DNA from 4 places in the Enteractinococcus fodinae genome. Region 1 is predicted to be linked to each of the others. Evidence: riboswitches for the same ligand, from Rfam matches in the RefSeq annotation. Region 1 holds a riboswitch; each other region holds the start of a gene.
What was found. Region 1 has a riboswitch for S-adenosylmethionine ahead of J2S62_RS00545 (methionine ABC transporter ATP-binding protein). Riboswitches for the same ligand answer to the same signal wherever they lie in the genome.
Positions count from the first base shown of each region.

Region 2: another riboswitch for S-adenosylmethionine. It lies ahead of J2S62_RS10230 (acyl-CoA dehydrogenase family protein); the one in region 1 lies ahead of J2S62_RS00545 (methionine ABC transporter ATP-binding protein).
Region 3: another riboswitch for S-adenosylmethionine. It lies ahead of J2S62_RS08690 (O-acetylhomoserine aminocarboxypropyltransferase/cysteine synthase family protein); the one in region 1 lies ahead of J2S62_RS00545 (methionine ABC transporter ATP-binding protein).
Region 4: another riboswitch for S-adenosylmethionine. It lies ahead of J2S62_RS02350 (flavin reductase family protein); the one in region 1 lies ahead of J2S62_RS00545 (methionine ABC transporter ATP-binding protein).

Region 1 is NZ_JAVDYJ010000001.1:113,257-117,467, reverse strand. It holds gene J2S62_RS00550 (methionine ABC transporter permease) at 1-616, opposite strand, end outside; gene J2S62_RS00545 (methionine ABC transporter ATP-binding protein) at 616-1,458, opposite strand; SAM riboswitch class I at 1,465-1,566, opposite strand; gene J2S62_RS00540 (TPM domain-containing protein) at 1,754-3,781, shown strand; gene J2S62_RS00535 (PspA/IM30 family protein) at 3,852-4,211, shown strand, end outside.
Region 2 is NZ_JAVDYJ010000001.1:2,194,565-2,198,775, reverse strand. It holds gene J2S62_RS10240 (MFS transporter) at 1-795, shown strand, start outside; gene J2S62_RS10235 (queuosine precursor transporter) at 904-1,605, shown strand; SAM riboswitch class IV at 1,668-1,783, shown strand; gene J2S62_RS10230 (acyl-CoA dehydrogenase family protein) at 1,833-3,074, shown strand; gene tgt (tRNA guanosine(34) transglycosylase Tgt) at 3,269-4,211, opposite strand, start outside.
Region 3 is NZ_JAVDYJ010000001.1:1,867,308-1,871,518, forward strand. It holds gene metX (homoserine O-acetyltransferase MetX) at 1-710, opposite strand, end outside; gene J2S62_RS08690 (O-acetylhomoserine aminocarboxypropyltransferase/cysteine synthase family protein) at 725-2,062, opposite strand; SAM riboswitch class IV at 2,137-2,248, opposite strand; gene J2S62_RS08695 (baeRF3 domain-containing protein) at 2,393-3,487, shown strand; gene J2S62_RS08700 (VOC family protein) at 3,722-4,211, shown strand, end outside.
Region 4 is NZ_JAVDYJ010000001.1:512,016-516,226, reverse strand. It holds gene J2S62_RS02360 (mechanosensitive ion channel family protein) at 1-56, opposite strand, end outside; gene hisD (histidinol dehydrogenase) at 115-1,422, shown strand; SAM riboswitch class IV at 1,477-1,599, shown strand; gene J2S62_RS02350 (flavin reductase family protein) at 1,638-2,171, shown strand; gene J2S62_RS02345 (RNA-binding S4 domain-containing protein) at 2,178-2,546, shown strand; gene J2S62_RS02340 (cold-shock protein) at 2,837-3,052, shown strand; gene J2S62_RS02335 (hypothetical protein) at 3,049-4,158, shown strand; gene J2S62_RS02330 (MFS transporter) at 4,159-4,211, opposite strand, start outside.

The DNA.
Region 1 (4,211 bases):
GGACCGCGGTGACTAGTAAAACCATCAGCACGACGGCGACGAACATCACCGGCGTTTCATATCGGTAGTAGCCGTAGCGAATGGCGAAATCGCCAATGCCACCGCCCCCGACTAATCCGACCATGGCGGAGTAGGAAATAAAACTCACGGTCGTTACGGTGATGGACCCGATGATGCCTGGTCGGGCGTCTACGAGCAGCACGTTGCGAATGATTTGGCCGTGTGTCGCACCCATGGCCCGTGAGGCCTCTACAGCACCGGTACCCAGCTGCGAGATGTTTTGTTCGACCAATCGCGCAAAGTATGGGATCGCGTTGATGGTCAGCGGCACAATAGCGGCCGCTGTACCAACCGTTGTTCCGACAACGAACCGCGTGAACGGGATGATGGCAATGAGCAAAATGAGGAAGGGGAAGGACCGCAGCATGTTCACCAGGCCGCTGACGATCGCATGTAATCGTGGTTGCGGCGCGATCGATCCTGGTGCGTGGACAAACAGCCAGATGCCTAATGGAGTGCCCAGGAGCACGGCGATGGGGATCGAGACGCCGATCATGGCAAAGGTTTCGAGTAAGGCCTGGACCAGTTCAGGACGGAGTTCAATGATACGTTCCATTAGGCTCGCCCTCCTGCCACAGCAACCGGCTCGTCAGAGGACTCCAGACCCGACGGCAGCGTATCCAGCGGGGGTGCACCGCGGTCGATGCGAATGCCATCTGAGACCAGGTACTGACCAATGGAAGTCGACGGTGAGAAAGCCGGATCGTGGAGCTGGTGGGCGGCGAAACGCTCGACAATGCGCCCGGATTCCATCACGGCCACGTGGTCGGTGAGCGCTTTGATGACTTCCATTTCGTGGGTCACCACGACAACCGTAATGCCCAATTCTCTATTGATGTCAGCCAAGTACTGCAAGACCGTCGCAGTAGTAAAGGGGTCCAGTGCTGAGGTGGGTTCGTCGCAGAGCAACACTTGGGGACGGGTTGCCAGTGCGCGAGCGATTGCCACGCGCTGTTTTTGTCCGCCCGATAGCTGCGCGGGGTAGGCGGCTGCCTTGTCGGCGAGTTCCACAATTTCCAGGGCCTCAGCGGCCCGAGCACGACGAGGTGCCGAGGCTTTGACACCGGAAAATTTCAGCGACAGCTCCACGTTCTGTTCGACCGTGAGGTTATTGACCAGGTTGAAACCCTGGAAAATCATGCCGATCTGATGACGGGCTTGACGCAGTGCTTCCTCGTTGAGTTGTGTCAGATCGGTACCGTCGATGAGGACCTGACCTCGGGTGGGCCGTTCCAACAGGTTGATGTTTCGTAGCAGGGTGGACTTCCCGGCACCGGAAAACCCAATGATGCCTTGAATACTGCCGCGAGGCACTTCGAGGCTGACATCATCAACCGCGGTGATGGGGTCCTTGCCATGGTCAGCAAAAACGGTGGATACATTGCAGAGAGAAATCACGTCATCACTCCATTGGTCCTGGCAGTAGCACCGTCCCACACTGCAAAACAGCTTCGGGGGTTGCTGCGACGTCAACGAGCCAGATCTCTCAGTCGCTCTGAATGGTTTGCGTATAGAACGGTACATCAAACAATGTGAGGCTGCCAATTCTCCCGACGTGCTCCGGGTCATACGACGCAACATTGCCGCCTGATCATCTCACGTCGATAGGCGCATTCGTCGAACGAAACCGGTAAACTCCAGACAGGGCATCAGTCCGAGCCTGACATACCGAGTCGACGACATAGGTGGGTCCATGACGATAAGAACATTCGGGATGGCGTTGTTGACGTCGTGCCTGATGATTTTCGGCTTTCTTGCGCCAGCGCACGCTGCCGATCCGGTAACCATACCGCCGGGAACCTTTGTGGTGGATGAGGCCGACGTCCTGTCACCCAGTGAAGAAGATGCCCTCGAAGACCAGGTCCGCGAGCTTCAAAGCGAGCACGGGGCAACGCTTTTTGTCATCTATGTACCCACGTTTGAAAACCCTGATGAACCCGAAGCGTGGGTGCAGCAAGTCGCCGAGCAGAAACAGTTAGGCAGCAACGACAACATCCTGGCTATCGCGACCGATGACCGACTCTATAACTTCGTCGCCCACTCCGACGGACCCTTCCGCGAGTACCAATCGGCCATTGACCGCGAATACATCCTGCCAGCGCTGTCCAACAGTGATTGGTACGGGGCCGGTGCGGGCGCGGTTGAAGGACTGGCAACAGCTGCGACTGGCGACGTCGGCGCCGGCCCGGGCGCTGCACAAGATGGCGGCGCCGGTGGTGGTCTGCTGTGGCTGCTTATCCCGGTCGGCATTCTGGTAGCCGTTTTCATTTGGTATCAGAGCTCCCAACGTCGAAAGCAACGTCGACGGCCGGTGGAGCAGCCTGCGCCTGAAGATCCTCGGGATGCCATGCCAATCCCTGAATTACGCACACAAGCTGGTTCGGCCTTGATTCAAGCCGACGATGCCATCAAGGTCGCGGAACAAGAGATCGGCTTCGCTCAGGCCTCCTACGGGGATCGTGCGGTTGAGGTGTTTCAACGGGATCTGCAAGAGGCCAAAGACCACATGCAGCAGTCCTTCCAATTGCAGCATCAATTGGATGATCACATTCCCGATACGGAAGAAGATCAACGCGCCTGGCTCAAAGAAATTCTCGACCGCAGCGCACAGGTCGTGACGGCGTTGCAGGAACACGAGCAGGACTTTGCCACGTTGCGAGACTTGGAGAAGAACGCTCCCGAGGCACTCGAGCGCGTGAAGGGCGTGTTTGCACCGCTTCCAGGACAGTTGGACCAGGCTATTGGCACCGTCGAAGACTTATCGGCCAGTTACGATGCGGCAGCGCTAGAAGAAGGCGTGGATAACCTCGAACAAGCCAAAGGGTTGTTAGATTTCGGCCAAGAACGCATCCGCGAAGCCGAACAACAACTGCAAGACGGCCAGCTCTCGCGGGCCGCGTGGAGCATTCACGAAACCGAAAATGCCACCCAAGAGCTCCAAGAGTTATTTGCTTCGATCAGACAACTGCCTGCCCACTTAGATCAGGCTCAACGACAGCTTGGCATTGAGTTGGGACAGGCCGAAAATATGCTGGCCGAAGCGAAAAATTTTGCTGCACAGCATCGCACGGACTCGTCATTCTCCGCCCAGATCGCAGCCCTAGAACAGACCGCAGACCGCATTGGGGCCCAAGTGCCCAGTCGGCATCCTGTCCGAGATCTCGATCAGCTAGAAGACACTCTCGACCCAGTCGTAGAAGCGTTGCAACCGCTGCGCGATCACCAACAGCAAGTCGAAGTGGCGCGACGTGATTTTGAACCCACGATGGACCGGGCGCGCTCGAGCATTGACGCGGCCGACGATTATATCCGCCGCCGTCGCGGGGCTGTTCGCCACGATGCTCGTACGAAGCTGTCAGCCGCTCAGATGCACTTCAACACGGCACTGCAACTGCGCAATCAAGATCCCGTCCAGGCCCTGAGCGAAGCCCAAAAAGCCGTCCAGTTGGGCCGACGCGCGCAACAGCTGGCCGAAGAAAATTACACCGACTTCAACCAACACTACGGTGGTCCGCGCGGTGGCGGCGGCTCGAACATGAGCGCGGTGCTCGGTGGCATCCTGCTCGGGCAGATCCTTGGCGGCGGTGGATCCTCGGGAGGCGGCGGCATGTTTGGTGGCGGCTCCAGCGGCGGAGGTGGCGGATTCTTCGGTGGCTCCGGCGGTGGATTCGGAGGCGGCATTGGCGGCGGCTTCGGTGGAGGCAGCGGGGGCAGTTTCTAAACCCTTTAGCTACTGCCCCGACCATGACAGACACGTAATCAAATACTACGTTCGACGAAAGGTACGCACTATGGAAAAACAATCGATCCTAGGCCGCATCACCCAAATGGCAAAAGCTAACATTCACGCCATGTTGGACTCAGCAGAAGACCCCCAGAAAATGTTGGATCAGATGATCCGCGACTACACGGCCAACATTTCTGAAGCCGAATCCGCGATCGCGCAAACCATCGGCAACCTGCGTCTGGCCGAAGATGATTATCGCGAGGACCTCGAAGAGGCCAACACATGGGGACAAAAGGCTCTGGCAGCTTCGAATAAAGCCGAAGAACTGCGCGGCCAAGATGACGCTGCAGGTGCCGAAAAGTTCGACAAACTTGCCCGTATTGCGATTGAACGGCAAATGGATGCTGAATCTTCGGCGAAGACC
Region 2 (4,211 bases), 2.1 Mb from region 1:
GGTGTTGGCATATCGGCCGTGCTGCTCAACGCGACCCCGGTCTCGTGGAACATGTGGTGGCTGATGATGGGTGTCGGAACCTTAGCGTTCATGCCGGTGGTCGCCGCACGGGTACCGGCCGACCCACCGGGAGTGGTGCATCTGAAAGCTATCGCCCGGCTGATCGGCGCTTCGATCAAGACTCCGTTGCCCTGGGCGTTGGGACTGATATTTTCCTCCTACACTTTGCAGTGGGGTGCGGTGCTGAGTTTCTTGCCCACCATCTTCTCGGCCGCAGACATCGAAACGGGTCTGGATGTTGCCATCGTGGTGGGGCTGGCAACCGCTGTGGTCGGTGGCCTCAACGGCCTAGCGAACATTTTGACCGGCGTCCTGTTGCAGCGTGGCCACCCGCCACGTCGATTACTTCTCATCGGGCTGGGCACGATGGCGATCATGTCCACGCTGGTCTTTGCCCCCGACTGGTCGCAGGTTCCCGGGACCGTGTCCTGGGCGCTGCTGGCCGCCGGCATCTTCTCGTTTGCCGGAGCCTTGGTCCCCACGACCGTCACTCGGCAGGCCGTCGATATCGCCCCTCCTGGCGGCTCGGCCTCAGCCGTCATCGGGTTGATTACTCAGATGTTCAATCTGGCAAACTTCATCGGGCCCATTATTCTGTCAGCCATCGCCGCGGCGGCTGGCACCTGGCAGATGTCGTGGGCGATGACCGTGACCGCCTCGGCCATCGGGATCCTGACCACGCTGGTGTTTGTGCCGCGCGGGGTGGACCCATTCAAAAGCTACGGCAAGGTTTGATTACAATATCTTCTGGACTTCAATGAACGCCAGCTGGGGCAGCAGCTGTGAACGGGGTCGTAGAGGCCGTGACACCGTCGCGATACAACGTTTTGCAAAGGACGCTTCGTGACCGAAAACCCGCATGTAACCAGTGAGACGAGCCGGGGGAACTTTGCCCCGGTGGGTTCCCATATCTATCCGGTGCTGTTTGCCATCATGGCCGTGGTCTTCATCCTGTCGAATATCGGCGGCGCCAAAGGGGTGCAATTCGGGCCAATCCTCACCGATGGCGGGTTCTTCCTGTTCCCGGTGGCCTACATCGTCGGTGACATTATCTCCGAAGTCTACGGTTTCAAAGCCTCCCGACGGGTCATCTTCACGACCTTCTTGATCTCGGCATTCGCCTCGTTGACCTACTGGATCATCATCATCTTGCCGCCGGCAGAGTTCTACGACGGCCAAGAGGCACTGGCCAGAACCTTGGGCCCCGTACCGCTGATTGTGTTGGCGTCCCTGGTGGGCTTTGCAGCCGGACAGCTGACCAACGCTTGGATCATGGTCGCGATGAAGCGCCGCAGTGGAGAACGATACCTGTTTGGACGCATCGCGGTCTCAACCCTGGTCGGAGAACTGCTGGACACCATCGCGTTCTCAGCGATCGCCGCCACCGTCATCGGCATTGAAACCCTCGGCCAGTACGTGATGTTTGTGCTGGTCGGATGGATATGGAAAACCGCCGTCGAACTGATACTCGCCCCAGTCACCATGTGGACCATCGGCAAGATCAAGACGGCCGAACCGCACTATGGCAGCGTCGCCGAAGCCTAAATGACGCAGTGTTGCACGACACCTTGGCGGGTTATCGAAAACCTGGTTAGATAGTGCAACAGAATCACGAGTGCTGACCATAAACGCCCTGGCAGGTCAGTCAGCAACCCTCTCGCCGTAGCGGGGTGCTCCAGGTGATGATTCGGCTAAGTTCAATCGTTCTTAGCAAGTATGGCGCCGTGCGCGAGTGATCTGCCGACGCCACGAAATCTTTTGAGGAGTCTGGCATGACGCAGACCTTTGTACCCGTTCCTGACACTGCCGATAACACCATCGTTGCCCAGCTGTGGGAGCAACTACAGCCGGTATTCGACGACATCGCAGCCACCGCACCGGCCCGGGATGCCGCCGGTGGCATCGACAAGACCCCGATCGAGCAACTCCGCGACGCTGGCTTTACCCGGCTGCGTGTCCCCACCGAGTATGGTGGCTACGGGCTGTCGTTACCGCAGGCCTATGAGTTTTTCGTCGCGCTCGCCGCGGCTGATTCGAATCTTGCCCAGGCGTTGCGAGCGCACTGGGGATTTGTCGAAGATGTGTTATCCCGCACCGCAGATCAAGCTGACTTCCAAGATCGTTGGCTGACCCGGTTTGGCCATGGTGCGATTGCCGGGAATGCCATTACCGAACGCGGCAATACGCACGGACAAAACGGCACGCGGCTTAGTCGTATCAACAGCAAGTGGAAGCTCAATGGGACCAAGTTCTACTCCACTGGCACGGGGTATGCCGACTGGATTATGGTCGCTGCAACCGGCGACGATGAAGAACCCGTTTCCGTCACCGTCCCCGCCAACGCGCCCGGGGTTGAAATTATTGATGACTGGGACGGGTTCGGTCAGCGACTCACAGCATCCGGCACCACGATCTTCACCAATGTGGTCGTCGACGAAGCAGAGATCTTCCCGCCCGGGCACGGTCTCGATTCCGGTGAGCGCACCGCCTTTGGTCAAGCGACCTGGCAGACGGTGCATTTGGCAACGCTGGTGGGCATCGCCAAAGGCGTCCTGCGTGATGGGGTGGCATACGTCCAGTCGCGAACTCGGACCTTTAGCCACGGTGCCGCCGACACGGTCCAGGCCGACCCGCAAGTTCTGCAACTCATAGGAGAACTCAGCTCGCAGGTTGCCGGAGTCGAAACCATTTTCCGGGCCATCCCACCGGTGTTAGCTAAACATTTTGCAGCCGATGCCCGCGGGGAACAACTGCCCGAACCTGAGGTCGATGCGCTGTATACGCAGGTGTATCAGGCCCAGCAGGTCATCGCGCCGATTGTGCTCGAGATCGCGACCAAGATTTTTGAAGTAGGTGGAGCGTCTGCGGTGTCACAGTCGCGGGCCTTCGACCGGCATTGGCGCAACGCTCGGGTGCTGGCTAGCCACAACCCGTTGATCTACCGGGCCCGGATCCTTGGCGACTACCTGGTCAACGGGGTCGCTCCGGAGCGGAAATATACGGTGGGAAGTTAACTCGTGGCCTGAGGCGCTTGAAGCGGCAGTTGCCACCCCCATACCCACGAATGGATTTCGTGCCCAGGAACCCGGGGTTCTGATGTCCCATTGATGTGTCTCATTGAGACCAACGTCATCAGCGAGTCGCGCCAGACGTCAGCTCATCGAAACCTTCATCTCACGCAGTGGGTCCGCGCGGTGCCCATCGCAGATCAGGTCGTCGCTTTCGCGTAATACCGTCCCAGCATCTGATCTTTGAACTCGTGGAAGTCCCCGTCGATGATCGATTGGCGGATGGTATCGACCAGTCGGACGGTGAAGCGCAGGTTGTGAATCGACATCAGCGTCCCGGCGAGGATTTCGTCACCCTTGATGAGGTGCCGGATGTAGGCCTTCGAATAGTTCGCACACGTGTAGCAATCGCAGCCGTCTTGCAGCGGTGACAGATCGGAAGCGAATTCGGCGCGCGGCAGGTTAATGCGTCCGTAGTCGGTATAGAACGCACCGGTGCGACCGACACGGGTGGGGGAGACTGCATCGAACGTATCGGCGCCGGCTTCGATCGCGGCAAAGAGGTCATCCGGTTCCGAGATGCCCAGCAGGTGACGCGGTTTGTCTTCGGGGAGTTCCTCGGCACACCAGCCCACGATGGTGCCGAGGTTTTCTTTCTCGAACGCCCCACCGAGTCCATACCCGTCAAAGCCTGCTTCGACACCGTCAAAGTCAGTGCGCATCTCGCGTAGGTCGCGGCAGGCTTTACGTCGTAAGTCTTCATATTGGGCGCCCTGAATGACGCCGTAGAGTGCTTGATACGGGCGGTCGGAGCGCTCTTCGGTGAGCCGCGCGTGCGCGTCGAGACTGCGCTGGGCCCACTTGCGGGTGCGTTCCAATGACTCGACCTGGTAGCCACGGGAGTTATGCAGCGTGGTCAGCTCGTCGAATGCCATCATCACATCGGCGCCGATCTGGTGCTGGATCCGCATCGAAATTTCCGGGGTGAACCGGTGACGGTCACCGTTGATGTGGGAAGTGAACCAGACGCCGTCGTCGTCGACGTTGGCTAATCGTTCCTTGCCGGGTGCGACAGCGTCATCGGACCCGACTTTGTCCTGGGCTTCGGGTCCGGTCATATCGATGACTTTTTTGAACCCCGAG
Region 3 (4,211 bases), 1.8 Mb from region 1:
TCGGAACGATAGTTAATGTGGGCGATTCGACGCGCAATCCCCAGGCCTTGAATTGGTGCCGGTCCGCCGTAGTAGTCTCCGCCCTTGAAGTTTGGATCTAGCCGAATGGCTTCGACTTGTGCTTGTGCAAACGCGATCTGTTCGGCGGTGGATTGCCCGCCGCAGGCGATGACTCCAACACCCGAAACACGATCCGGATACATTGCGGCCCACTCCAGAGCACGCCCACCACCCATGGACCCTCCCAGCACCGCGTGGAAGCGTTCAATCCCAAGGATGTCGGCAAGCTTGGCTTCGGCGTTTACAGCATCCCGGATCGTAACGAACGGGAACCGTGACCCGTAGGGCCGGTTGTGCTCATCTAACGATGAAGGGCCGGTTGACCCGTAGCACCCGCCGACCATATTGGTCGCAATGACAAACCATTTATTGGTATCGATGGGCTTGCCGGGCCCAACCAGGTATTCCCACCAGCCCGCTTCGGGCGCCAGTTGCGAAGACGCTACATGGCTGTCACCGGTGAGGGCATGCTGGATCAGGATGGCATTGGTTTTTGTCTTGTTGAGGGTCCCCCAGGTTTCATAGGCAAGCTCAACATTTGGCAGGTACCCGCCGGTCTCAAAATGTAATTCGCCAATCGCGACTGTGGTGAGCGCTGACTGGCCTACGTATGTCGCCGGGTCGGTCACTGATTCTAGATCCAATGACATGACCTCACTCCTTGTTAGTTCGTGGCAACGGCATCAAAGCCGGACTGCAGATCGTCGAGAATGTCTGTGATGTCTTCGATGCCTACCGAGAGACGGACCAGGCTCGGGTTGACACCGGCTGCTAGCTGCTCAGCTTCAGAAAGCTGACTGTGGGTCGTGGTAGCCGGATGAACAACAAGTGACCGCACATCTCCGAGGTTCGCGACCAGTTTGTGCAACGTCAGCGATTCAGCAAATTTCTGTCCTGCGGTCGCGCCACCGACGATATTGAAGGCCACTATTCCGGAGGTACCGTTGGGCAAGAGCTGCTGCGCCCGGTCGTACCAGGGGGAAGATTTCAGCCCGGAGTATTGCACGCTTTCGACCTGCGGGTGCGCCTCGAGCCATTCAGCAACTCGCTGTGCATTTGCTATGTGGCGTTCCATGCGCAGCGAAAGCGTTTCGAGCCCTAGGTTGATCAAATACGCACTAAACGGTGAGGCTGAATTCCCCATGTCACGCAACAGCTGGGTGCGGATGCGCAAGATGTAGGACAGGTTTGCCCCCAGTGGGCCGTTGGGGCCAAAATCGGTTCCGAACACCAAGCCGTGATAAGACTCATCGGGTTCGTTAAACCATGGGAATTTTTCAGGATTGGCTGTCCAGTCGAAATTGCCGGAGTCCACGATGACCCCACCCAGACCGTTGGCGTGACCGCTGAGGTATTTGGTGGTGGAGTGGATGACTACATCGGCTCCGTGTTCAAACGGACGGATGAGCGTTGGCGGAGTTAAGGTCGAGTCCACGATCAGCGGGATACCGGCTTCATGTGCGATATCGGCCACCGCTGGAAGGGCGAGCACATCGGCCTTAGGGTTGCCTAAGACTTCTGAAAAGAGTGCTTTGGTGTTGGGTTTGATCGCTTGGCGCCACTCGTCGAGGTTGTGCGGATCTTCGACGAAGATCGTTTCAATACCCAACCGTGGCAGCGTGTGTTTGAACAAGTTTTGCGTCCCGCCATACAGCGAGGCCGAGACCGCAACCGAGTCACCGCTACCAGCCACGTTCAGGATGCTCAGCGTCGTGGCTGATTGTCCTGAGGACAGCAGCACCGCACCAACGCCACCTTCCAAGGCGGCTATCTTATTTTCGACCGCATCGGTTGTGGGGTTTGTGATGCGGGAATAAATCGGTCCCAGCTCGGAGAGTCCGAAACGGCCGGCGGCAGTGGCAGTATCAGGAAAATTGAAGCTGGTCGTCTGGTAGATGGGCAGCTGTGTCGAGCCGTACTCAGAATCCACATCCATTCCAGAGTGGATCTGACGGGTCGAGATACCCCAAGTGGACTGATCAGTGATGTCGCGTTGTGCCAAGTGGAAAGACTCCTTCATACCTTCAAGGGGTCTTCTCAACGCCCGTCTGCCGCGCAGCTAATGACGTGCGCGAAGACCCGCGCTTGTCTCAATTTGTCATGAGACCTGGTCCTCACCCGGGGCACCCCACCGCGGTGGAGGGTTGCCGGTCAGTAAGCCGGGGCATATTTACTGACACTCGTGACCAACACCCACTACTATGCCAGAAATCAATCAAAATGGCGACTTCTGAGACCGGTTATCCACACCGTGGGCTGAATTTATGATGTACGCAATAATTCGGACTGATCAACGCTCCAAAATCGAGATGACAAGTTGTATTGTTGTCGTATGGAACAACTCGGATACTTTGATCAGATCACCGCTGATGACCTGAAAGCCATGGCCGCAGCCACCGGGCCAAAGGTCACTATATTTCTGCCGACCGCTCCACCACAACATCAACCCCAAGATACCGCCACCCGTGTTAAGTCACTGGTCAAGGAAGCACGACGGAAACTCGTCAATGCTGGGGTCCCCGAATCAGACGCCAAAGATATGTTGGCTTCCTTTGATGCCATCGCCACTGATGCGCCGTTCTTACGTCAGCAGGGTGAATCACTTGCCCTTTTCGCTGCCAAAGGCCTGAACCTCATCTATCGGCTCGGCGTTCCCGTGTCCGAATACACCCATGTCGCAGAACACTTCGTGCTGCGCCCGATTTCTGAAGCCCTCACCAAATCCCACGCGTACTATATTCTGGCGATCTCACGCAAGAAAGTACGCGTCCTTGATGCCACTAAAGACTCGGTGGTCCAGCTCGATCTGCAAGACATCGTTCCGGAATCACTTGAAGACGTCGTCGACACTGACGATCGTCAATCTCAGCTGCAAAACCGCTCACTTGGCGGTGCGGGCCCCGTCTTCCACGGCCACGGTGGGGCAGCTGACAACCAAGAAGTCGAAATTGAACGATTTTTACAAGAAGTCGGCTCATCTCTTGGAGATCTCCTCGGCAGGGCTCGCTCCCAGCCGATGGTCCTAGCTGGCGTTGCCGAAAACGTTGCATCGGTTAAAGCTGCATCGTCCTACCCGGTGGTTGCCGAAGATTTCATCTCAGGTAATCCAGACGTTTCAACGAACCGCGAATTGCAGCAAGCCGGTTGGGACGTGGTGCGCCCGCACTTTGCTGCCAATGATGACGCAGCATACGAGCGTTTCGCAGATGTTTCCGGCACCGGTCTGGGTGAAACACAGCCAGATCTTATCCGCGAGGCGGCAGTTGCTGGTCGTGTGGACACGTTATTTATTAACCCGTCGCTGAACGCCTCGGACGGCACCGGGGACGTGAACACGGCGATCTTGCACACCAAACTCAATTCCGGAGATATCGTCATCATCTCCGATGGTCGTGTTGAAAACGTTGCGGCGCTCATGCGCTACTAGAAACCCCACGCACCAAATACCCCTCGAGAAATGTTTCGACGTTTTTCGAGGGGTTTTGCGTACCCTGTCCCATCCCCCAACGCAACGAATGGCGCCGGATTCTAGTAATACAGCGCAGCGGCAAAGTTTTTTCTAAAGTCCCTTGTGACAGGCAGAAATACTGCCGGACGGGCATGCCACAAAACAGCATAATGTGACACATTTCAATTTCAACGGCGCTTTCGTGACATGCTGATGAACATGCGCTTGGATCATGTTTCTTATGCTGTAGGTCCGGAAGGACTCCATGCCACCGCCGATAGGATGGCCGAGCTTCTCGGCGTCGATTGGGTCAACGGTGGGGTACACCCGCGTTTCGGGACGCGCAACCTCTTTTTCCCGATGAAAAACCGACAATACTTTGAGATCGTTGAGGTGCTGGAACACCCAGCAGCCGAAAAGGCGCCCTTCGGGCAGGCCGTTCGAGCTCGTTCGAATATGGGCGGCGGTTGGATGGGCTGGGTCGTTTCCGTAGACGACATGGCACCGTTTGAAGAACGCCTCGACCGTCGCGCCGTGCCCGGTGCTCGGACCTTCCCAGATGGTCGCACTTTAGAGTGGCAACAGATCGGTATTAAGGGCCTCATCGCCGACCCGCAGGTGCCCTATATTCTGCGGTGGAACGAGGGGACCGAAGATCTGCACCCTTCGCAGGCAGAGCCCGCTGAGGCCGCGATCGAGTCGA
Region 4 (4,211 bases), 400 kb from region 1:
ATTGACGGCCCCTCGGACGGGTCAGCCGGGGCCTCTTCGGTTTCGTGACGCAACATAGGCACCATCCTCTCAGCGCGATCTGAACTAATCCTGAAAACCGATACACTAACAGGCATGCTTCACATCACCGATTTGCGCCCCACCACCTTTGATCCTGCAACCGTGATGCCGCGCGCCAAACTCGAGATTTCTGATGCGTCGGCCGTCGTGGAACCCATCATTGATCAGGTCAAAGCCCGTGGCGCGGAAGCAGTCTTAGACTTCACCGAACAGTTCGATGGGGTACGGCCTGACAACCTGCGCGTCCCCGAGCATGCCATGACGCAAGCCCTCGAGAAACTCGAGGCTGATGTTCGCGATGCGCTAGAAGAATCCATCGCCCGGGCACGGGCAGTCCACGCCGCACAGCTGCCCCCGGACACCGTGGTACCGCTGGCTGATGGCGCCACCGTGGAGAATCACTGGGTTCCCATCCAGCGCGTGGGTCTGTATGTTCCCGGCGGACGAGCCGTCTACCCGTCGTCGGTCATCATGAACGTGGTTCCCGCCCAGGCCGCCGGCGTCCCCGGCATCGCCATCACCTCGCCACCGCAGGCCGACTTCAACGGTCTCCCCCACCCGACCATCCTGGCGGCGTGCAAACTGCTGGGTGTCGAAGAGGTCTATGCCACCGGCGGGGCCCAAGCCATCGCGATGCTCGCGTTGGGTGTCAGCGACGCTTCCGGAGCAACCGTGTGTGAGCCCGTGGACCTGATTACCGGCCCGGGCAATGTGTATGTGGCCGCGGCCAAACAGGCGTTCTTTGGCAAGGTCGGCATCGACGCGGTGGCAGGCCCCTCCGAAATCCTGGTGTTGGCCGATGAGACCGCCAACCCGGCCTGGGTTGCGGCCGACTTGATCTCGCAATCCGAGCACGATCCGCTGGCCGCATCCGTCTTGGTCACCACCTCAATGGACTTCGCCGAAGCCGTCGTGGCACAGATAGAACAGCAAGTGCCCGGAGCCGTGTTGGAAGACCAGATTCGGGAGGCCCTGACCGGCCAACAGTCGGGCGCACTGGTCGTGAGCACCCTGGAAGAAGCCATCGACGTGACCAATGCGATCGCCACCGAACACTTAGAAATCCAAACCAAAGACAACGAAGCGGTACTCGAGCAGATTACGCACGCCGGTGCAGTATTTTTGGGTCCATATGCGCCGGTTCCGCTGGGAGATTACTCCGCCGGATCCAACCACGTCCTGCCCACCTCGGGGACCGCTCGGTTTTCTTCTGGCCTCAACACCGTCTCGTTCTTACGCCTCCAGCAACGCATCCGCTACGACAAGGCCGGTCTGGAACCGTTGGCGCCCGGAATTCAGAGACTGGCGCAATCAGAAGGCTTACACGCCCACGCCGAAGCCATCCGCTACCGGTTTGAATAAATGTGACAATCTCTACTTTGCCCCGTATGCAAAATAGGTTAGTCTTATCTGCAGAATCACGAGCTCTTACGACTATTTAGCCCTGGCTGTAAGACGGCAACCCTCCCACGTTGTAGTGGGGTGCCCCAGGTGATGATTCGGCCGCACGGAAGACCCCGTGTCTGGCAAGTACAGCGTTCGAGCGCCCTCGAGCGCCAACCTTCGAAGGCAAGATTGTGACCTCAACTTTGCAAGCCCGTAACCTGCAGACCACCAAGCTCACCGACGACATTTCACCGCTGTCCCTACGCAGTGCCTTTGGGCAATTCCCCTCGGGTGTGGCGGCGCTCGCCTCATATGATGCGCACGGTAACCCGCAGGGCATGGTTGCTTCCTCATTCACCGTCGGTGTCTCCTTGGATCCACCGCTGGTCTCTGTGGCCGTGCAGAACACTTCGGCCACCTGGCCGCTACTGCGCGAGACTCGCCGCATCGGTGTATCGATTCTTGGTGAAGGTCAGGGACTGATCGCCCGTCAAATGGCCGCCAAGGGCTCGGACCGGTTCGCCGGGCTGCACACCGCTACCAACGACGACGCAATCTTCGTTGAAGAGTCAGCGCTGTGGTTGGAAACCTCGGTGTACGGTGAGTTTCCCGCCGGTGACCACATCGTGGCCCTCTTAGAAGTCCATAACCTGGCGGACTTCACGGACATTCACGAACCGCTGGTCTTCCATAAATCACAATTCCGCAATATTCGGGACCACTAACCTGCCATGGATGCAGTTCGCGTCGATATCTGGCTCCACGCTGTGCGGCTGTTCAAAACCCGCTCAGCGGCGAGTACTGCGGTCAAAGGCGGCAAAATCAAAGTCGACGGGGAACCCGTCAAACCATCCCATAAACTCCGGGTTGGCCAGACGATCACCTTCCGCCAGCCCGGCCGCGAACGGATCATCGAAGTCACCGGCCTGTTGGAGAAACGCGTGGGATACCCGGTGGCCATCAAGCACTACATCGACCACTCCCCCGCACCGATCCCACGGCACCTGGTCGCCGTCCCCAAGCGTGAACGCGGGACGGGTCGACCGACGAAGAAGGAACGCCGACAGCTCGACCGGTTGCGCGGATACAACAGTCAATAAAAGCATCCAGGAAGTTCACAGCTGGCGTTCGGATAGTTTAAAATAACCTTTATTACACTAGAGGTACCTCTTCAAGGTGCGAGTGATGTTGTAATCCCGCCGCCAGATGAACCCCTTTCATCAGGCGGCGGGATTTTTCATGACGAAATCTCACGTTGTGAATCTTGCGTTGATCTATAAGTATGCCCAATGAGTTTCCCAATAAGCCCGTGATCCACTAGCCTGTGGTCTGGTAGAAAATGCACGTCGGCCCGTGTTGATACCTGATTACCAGAAATGAGAATTTATCCATGTCTGATCGGCAGACCGGCACCGTTAAATGGTTCAATATCGAAAAAGGATACGGCTTCATTACCCCCGATGACGCATCGGGGGATGTTTTCGTCCACCACACCGGCATTGACCAAACCGGCTTCCGTCGACTTGAAGAAGGCCAGCAGGTGCACTACGTCATCGCCGCAAGCGACCGCGGACCGATCGCCCAGAAAGTTTCTACGGCGTCATGAGGCTCGCCATTGGAGCGGGCTTCTTAGCGGCCATCGGCCTGTTTGCCTTCGGGCCCGCCAGTGCAGCGTACGCGACGGCGGAGTCTCCTGACCCATCTTCATCCGTGGTGACCGAGGAGCCTTCTGCAGAAGAGACTCCGGGCGGCCAGATGTCTTGCGATATCATCGACACAACCGATGACGCCGTCACGATCGAATCTGAACACCTGGAGACACTGGAAGATCTTGCAGTCATCGAGGATGACGATGAGCACGTGGATTTCGACAGGATAGACCAGACCTCGATTGTGGTGCCTCGCTCCGAGACGGACCTTCTCGTCCTCGTCGAAGGCTGGGATGAACAAAACAGACAAAGGACATATTGCGAGGTAGCTATTCCGGGTATCCCGGAGGAGCCTGAATCGGAGACCACTGAACAGCCGACTAACGACGGAGCTTCTCCGGAGTCCTCCGATGAAGAGTCCCCCGATGAAACAGCTTCTCCGTCACCAACTGTCCCACCGGAGCCGCCTTCTACCACGCCGCAACCGACGCCGTCACGGTCACCTTCACCCAATATGGCCTCTCCGACACCGCCCAGTGCACCGGCGATGACGCCGAGCACCCCCACCACCCCGCAACCGCCGATCGCGAGCGCACCGCCCACGCCCTATGCTCCACCACCAGCATCGACACCGTCCCCATCACCAACGGCCACAACGACACCGTCAGAAGACCTCAGTGCCGCTGACACCGAACGGCGGGGCCCTCGTGAAATTCGCCCGCTCGCCGAAAGCCCGCGGTACTTACTGCCCGAGATATTCGGTATGCAATCGCATCGGGGTTCACCGCTGGTCATGCCCGGTCCCCGCGATGCAGATGAACAAGCTTCCGAACTTGAGACGCTCCCGCCTATTTCTGAGGACGAACTCGATGCGATCAAAGCCCAATTGTCGTCCCCCGGCCATGCCGACCGAACACCAACCGGGAGCCAGGTTGAAAGTGCTGCGCCACAAGAACGCGACTCAGGTCAGCGTTCCTGGTGGCTACTGGGTGGACTGACAAGCGCCGTCGGCATCGGAGCTGTGCTCTGGTGGGCCTTGAATCGCTATAGACGCAACCACTAGTCAGTTCTCCTGGGCAGCATTGGGTTCCGGTCCGGTGCGCTTATTCAACAGTC